DNA from 2 places in the Nonomuraea sp. NPDC049637 genome. Region 1 is predicted to be linked to the other one. Evidence: riboswitches for the same ligand, from Rfam matches in the RefSeq annotation. Region 1 holds a riboswitch; the other holds the start of a gene.
The links. Region 1 has a riboswitch for cobalamin ahead of AB0J71_RS36945 (ribonucleoside-diphosphate reductase subunit alpha). Riboswitches for the same ligand answer to the same signal wherever they lie in the genome.
Positions count from the first base shown of each region.

Region 2: linked by a shared signal. The riboswitch ahead of cobN (cobaltochelatase subunit CobN) and the one ahead of AB0J71_RS36945 (ribonucleoside-diphosphate reductase subunit alpha) in region 1 are both predicted to bind cobalamin.

Region 1 covers NZ_JBFAOM010000037.1:32,853-36,066, reverse strand. The annotation lists gene AB0J71_RS36950 (alpha/beta hydrolase) at 1-713, opposite strand, end outside; cobalamin riboswitch at 922-1,127, shown strand; gene AB0J71_RS36945 (ribonucleoside-diphosphate reductase subunit alpha) at 1,256-3,214, shown strand, end outside.
Region 2 covers NZ_JBFAOM010000041.1:16,469-19,682, forward strand. The annotation lists gene cobN (cobaltochelatase subunit CobN) at 1-1,742, opposite strand, end outside; cobalamin riboswitch at 1,796-1,922, opposite strand; gene cobG (precorrin-3B synthase) at 1,994-3,214, shown strand, end outside.

The sequences.
Region 1 (3,214 bases):
TGCAGCGGGGAGAGCGCGCGGGCGTCCGTCCCCTCGGGCACGGCGAGCCGGTGGAACAGCCGCAGCACCGGCACGCTGAGCGTCGGGGTGTCGGCGTACCGGGCGATCGAGGGGTGGTCGAACATCGTCCCGGTCACGTCCACGGCCGGGTTGACCAGCACCTGCGCCTTCAGGGGCAGGCCGGCGTCGCGTGCCCTGATCGCCGCCAGGGCGCAGATCAGGCCGCCGCAGCTCTCGCCGAACAGGACGGTCCGCGCCGGGTCGACACCCCATTGCGCGGCGTGCTCCAGCACGTGGCGGAGCACGTCCCAGCCGTCGTCGGCGGCGTCGGCCAGCGGCGTGCGCCGGTCGAGGAGGCGGTGGTCCACCGAGGCGACGACGGCGGGCAGGCGGGCGGCGAGGTGGCTGTTGACCCAGTCGCTCTGCGGCGCCGTGCCGACGAAGCCGCCGCCGTGCACGTGCAGCACGAGCGGCAGGACGTCCCCCGGCTCTGCCGCGGCGCGCGGCCGGTGGACCCGGACGCGGATGTCGCGGCCGGGCAGCGCCACCGTCCGCCAGTCGATGGTGGCGCCGGGGTCCGGCCGGCCGGTGATCGCCTGGGCCTCGGCGGAGGCGCGCAGCCGGTTCTCCGCCTCGGCGTAGGCGGCCAGCTCGGCGGGGGTGACGGTGTCCCAGTCCGGCGTGACCGGACGGCCGGTGGAGGTCTGGCTCATGGTCGTCTCCTCAGCTTTTCGCTACTTGAAGTATCGATACCTAAGGTAGCGAAAACCGGGCGCGACCGGTCTGTGGCGTCGATCACACGCCCCGCCCGCGCGGCACGCGGAGAGGCGGCCCGGCCGGCCTCGCGACGGGCGGACGGATCGGAGCGCGGGTTCTTCGCAACACGAGATGTTGGGTGTGACTTTTTGATCCACCCTATATATGGTGTTCCCCGCAGCCGGTTCGGTCGCCCCGCCAGGGCGGCCGAGGCAAGAGGGAACCCGGTGGGAATCCGGGACTGCCCCGCAGCGGTGAGTGGGAACGAACGCCGTCACACGCACTGGGCCGACGGCCCGGGAAGCGACGGCCAGTAGGCAGCGACAGCATGCCCACGAGTCCGAAGACCTGCCGGCGCGCCGCGCGCGATCATGCGCGCGCGGCTGCTCCGAGACCGCGTGGGACGGTGGACGGCGCTGGCGAGAGGGCTGTGGCGCCTCGCCGTCCGCCTCCTGCGCGCGTTCTCGGCAGCTGACCGAGTTCACGAGGGGAGAGCGCAGTGACGGTCACAGGGGACCCGATGACGGACCTGGCCGAGCCGGCGCGGGCGGACGCCGACAGGTCCGCGCCGCGGCGCGTGCAGATGCAGGTGCGCAAGCGCAACGGCACCGCTGAGCCGGTCGACGTCAACAAGATCGTACGTGCGGTGGAGCACTGGGCGACCGATCTGACGGACATCGACCCGATGCGGGTGGCCACCAAGACGATCAGCGGCCTCTACGACGGGGCCACCACCGCCGAGCTGGACCGGCTGTCCATCCAGACGGCCGCCGAGATGATCGGCGAGGAGCCGCAGTACTCGCGCCTGGCCGCGCGGCTGCTGTCGGGCTACATCGACAAGGAGGTCCGCGGGCAGGGCGTGGCCTCCTTCAGCCAGGCGATCCGGCTGGGCCACGCCGAAGGGCTCATCGGCGACGAGACCGCCGAGTTCGTCAACGCCAACGCCCGCAAGCTGGACGACGCCATCGACGTCACCGCCGACCTGCGGTTCGAGTACTTCGGGCTGCGCACGGTCTATGACCGTTACCTGCTGCGCCACCCGTCCACCCGGCTGGTGGTGGAGACGCCGCAGTACTGGCTGCTGCGCGTGGCCTGCGGGCTGGCCGAGACGCCCGCCGAGGCCGTCGGCTTCTACCGGCTCATGTCGTCGCTGGCCTACCTGCCCAGCTCGCCGACGCTGTTCAACTCCGGCACCCGGCACACCCAGATGTCCTCCTGCTACCTGGTCGACTCGCCCCGTGACGAGATCGGCTCCATCTACGACCGGTACGCCCAGGTGGCGCAGCTGTCGAAGTTCGCCGGCGGGATCGGCATCTCCTGGTCGCGGGTGCGCTCCCGGGGCGCGCTGATCCGCGGCACGAACGGGCACTCCAACGGCATCGTCCCGTGGCTGCGCACGCTCGACGCGTCGGTGGCCGCCGTCAACCAGGGCGGCCGGCGCAAGGGCGCGGCCTGCGTCTACCTGGAGCCCTGGCACCCCGACGTCGAGGAGTTCCTGGAGCTGCGCGACAACACCGGCGAGGACGCCCGCCGCACCCACAACCTCAACCTGGCCAACTGGATCCCCGACGAGTTCATGCGCCGGGTCGAGGCCGACGGCACCTGGTCGCTGTTCGACCCCGACGAGGTCCCCGAGCTGCCCGACCTGTGGGGCGAGGCGTTCGAGGAGGCCTACCGCGCCGCCGAGCGCGACGGCCGGTACGTCCGGCAGATCAAGGCCCGCGACCTGTACGCCAAGATGATGCGCACCCTGGCCCAGACCGGCAACGGCTGGATGACCTTCAAGGACGCCGCCAACCGCCTGTGCAACCAGGCGGCCGAGCCCGGCAACGTGGTGCACCTGTCCAACCTGTGCACCGAGATCGTCGAGGTGTCCAGCGACGCCGAGACCGCGGTCTGCAACCTCGGGTCGGTCAACCTCGCCGCACACCTGACCGGCGGCGACATCGACTGGGAGCGGCTGCGCGCCACCGTCCGCACCGCGGTCACCTTCCTCGACCGGGTGATCGACATCAACTACTACCCGAGCGAGCAGGCCGCGGCCAGCAACCCGCGCTGGCGTCCGGTCGGCCTCGGCGTGATGGGCCTGCAGGACGTCTTCTTCGCCCTGCGCCTGCCGTTCGACTCGGCCGAGGCCAAGGAGCTGTCCACCCGGATCGCCGAGGAGATCTACCTGTCGGCGCTGGAGACCTCCGCCGGCCTGGCCGAGCGTTTCGGCGCCCACCCCGCCTACGACCAGACGTGGGCGGCCCGCGGCCGGCTCCAGCACGACCTGTGGGGCCGGAACGGCACCCAGTCCGCGCGCTGGGACGCGGTGCGCGAGCGCATCGCCGCGCACGGCCTGCGCAACTCGCTGCTGATCGCGATCGCGCCGACCGCCACCATCGCCTCGATCGTCGGCTGCTACGAGTGCATCGAGCCGCAGGTGTCCAACCTGTTCAAGCGCGAGACGCTGAGC
Region 2 (3,214 bases), on a different contig from region 1:
CGGGCCATCGGCGGCACCAGGTGGTCCACCAGCACGGCGTGCGCGCGCCGCTTGGCCTGCGTGCCCTCCCCCGGGTCGTTGACCAGGAAGGGGTAGACCAGCGGCAGGTCGCCGATGGCGGCGTCGGTGCCGCACGCGGCCGACATCCCCGCCGACTTGCCGGGCAGCCACTCCAGGTTGCCGTGCTTGCCGACGTGCACCATCGCGTGCGCGCCGAACTCGGCCGACAGCCAGCGGTAGGCGGCCAGGTAGTGGTGGCTGGGCGGCAGGTCGGGGTCGTGGTAGATGGCGATCGGGTTCTCCCCGAAGCCGCGCGGCGGCTGCACCATCACCACGAGGTTCCCGGCCCGCAGCGCGGCCAGCACGATGTCGGTCCCGTCCTCGCCCTCGTGCACGAACAACTCTCCGGGCGGCGGCCCCCAGTGGCGCTCCATCTCCTCGCGCAGGGCCGCGGGCAGCGTCCGGTACCACTGTTCGTAGGAGGCGGCGGAGATGCGGACCGGGTTGCCCGCCAGGTGCTCCTCGGTCAGCCAGTCCTGGTCCTGGCCGCCGGCGGCGATCAGCGCGTGGACGAGCGCGTCGCCGTCCTGGTCGGCCACGCCGGGGAAGCCGTCGCCCAGGTCGTACCCCGCCTCGGCGAGACGGGCCAGCAGCCGGACGGTGCTCGCCGGGGTGTCCAGCCCGACCGCGTTGCCGACGCGGGAGTGCTTGGTCGGGTACGCCGACAACATCACCACCAGCCGCCGTTCGGCGGGAGGGGTGTGCCGCAGCAGGCCGTGGCGCACCGCGATGCCCGCCACCCGGGCGGCCCGCTCGGGGTCGGCGACGTAGACGGTCAGCCCGTCGGGGTCGATCTCCTTGAACGAGAACGGCACCGTGATGATCCGCCCGTCGAACTCCGGGATCGCCACCTGCGAGGCGGCGTCCAGCGGCGACAGCCCGTCGTCGTTCTCCTCCCAGGCCTGGCGGGTGGTGGTCAGGCAGAGTCCCTGCAGGATCGGCACGTCGAGCTCGGCCAGCGCGCCGACGTCCCAGGCCTCGTCGTCGCCGCCCGCCCCCGCGGTGGCCGGACGGGAGCCGCCCGCCGCCAGCACCGTGACGACCAGGGCGTCCGCCGCGCGCAGCGTGTCCAGCAGCTCCGGCTCGGCCGCGCGCAGGGACGAGCAGAAGACCGGCAGCGCCTGCCCGCCCGCGTCCTCGACGGCGTCGCACAACGCCTCGACGAACGCGGTGTTGCCCGCCACGTGGTGGGCCCGGTAGTAGAGCACCCCCACCACGGGACCGCCGGTGGTCCTGGCGGGGCGGTCCAGCCGTCCCCAGGTGGGGGCCGGGACGGGCGGCTCGAACCCGTGCCCGGTCAGCAGGACGGTGTCGGACAGGAACGCGTGCAGCTCGGCCAGGTTGGCCGGGCCGCCATGGGCCAGGTAGGCGTGCGCCTCGGCGCACACCCCGCCGCTGACGGTGGACAGCTCCATCAGCTCGGCGTCGGGCGCCTGCTCCCCGCCCAGCACCACCACCGGGCGGGGCCCGGCCAGCAGCGCGTCGAGCCCTTCCGGCCAGGCCCGCCGCCCGCCCAGCAGGCGCACCACGACCAGGTCGGCGCCCTCCGTCAGGCCGGGGACGTCCTCGGCGGTCAGCCGGGCGGGATTGCCCAGACGGTAGCCCGCCCCGCAGGCGCGGGCGCTCAGCAGGTCGGTGTCGGAGGTGGAGAGCAGCAGAACGGTACGGCTGTCGCCAGGCACGGCGCATTCCTCCCTCGGGGTCCTCGCCCCGGTCGCGGGTGACACGACGGCAGGAGTCTCCTGGCTCCCGGATCGACGCTCACCCCGGCCTTCCCGTCCGTCGCCGGACAGTGGCCTCGTGGTGGGGTTCGCTCCCCGGTCACAGTGGCGGGACCGCGCCGGATTCGCACCGGCTTCCTCCCATTGCCATCGTCTACGCCGAAGCTTACGGCAGGAGCGACCCGTCCCAGAAGTGGCGTTACGATCCCTTCGTGCCCGTAGGTGAATCTTCCGGACGTACGCGTCCCGATGCCTGTCCGGGGGCGCTCCAGGTGCACGAGGCCGCCGACGGCCCGCTCGCCCGCGTGCGCCTGCCCGGCGGCGCGGTGTCGGCCGCGCAGCTCCGCGTGCTCGCCGGGTGCGCGGCCGAGCTGGGAGCGGGCGTGATCGAGCTGACGTCGCGGGCGAACGTCCAGGTGCGGGGCCTGCGCTCGCCCGAGGTCTTCGCCGGGCGCATCGCGGCGGCCGGGCTGCTGCCGTCGCCCGCGCACGAGCGGGTGCGCAACATCCTGGCCTCGCCGCTGAGCGGGCGCGGTCCTGACGGGCTGCTGGACGTGCAGGCGATGGCGGACGCCCTGGACCGGGCGCTGTGCGCGCGGCCCCGGCTGGCCGCGCTGCCGGGACGGTTCCTGTTCGCCCTGGACGACGGCACGCGGGACGTCGCCGGGCTCGGCGCGGACGTCACCTACGCGGCGACCGGGCGGCTGCTGCTCGCCGGCGCCGACACCGGGCTGACCGTCGCCCCGGACGCGGCCGTGCCGCTCATGATCGACGCCGCCGAGGCGTTCCTGGACGAGCTGTCCCCCGACGGCCCGCGCGCCTGGCGCATCCGCGACCTGCCGGACGGCACCGCCGCGATCGCCACCCGCCTGCGCGACGGCCGACCAGCCCGAACGAACGCCCCGAACGCACTGGACGCCCCGGAGGCCCCGCAGGCGCCCCACACCGCCGACGCCCCGCAGGCCGCGGACGCCGCGAACGCGCCGCCCTCACCCGCCCCCGCGCGCCGCCCGTCCGCGGGCAGGATCGCGCAGCGGGACGGCCGGGTGGCGATCGAGGCGCTCGTGCCGCTCGGCCGTCTGACGTCCGCCCAGGCCGGAGCGCTCGCGGACCTCGGGCGGCCGGTGCGCCTGACCCCCTGGCGAACCGTCGTCCTGCCGGACCTCTCCCCCGGCTCCCCCGGTTCCTCGGGCTCCCCGGGCTCCCCGGGATCCCCCGGCGAGGCGGACCGGATCGAGCGGGCGCTGGCCGCCGCCGGGCTCGTCACCGACCCGGACTCCCCCTGGGCCGGGGTCACCGCCTGCACCGGCCGTCCCGGCTGCGCGAAGGCGCTCGCCGACGTGCGGGCGGACGCCCGCCAATGGGTGCGGAGCCTCGGCCGCGCACCCGCCACACCCGTCCACTGGGCCGGTTGCGAGCGGCGCTGCGGCCTG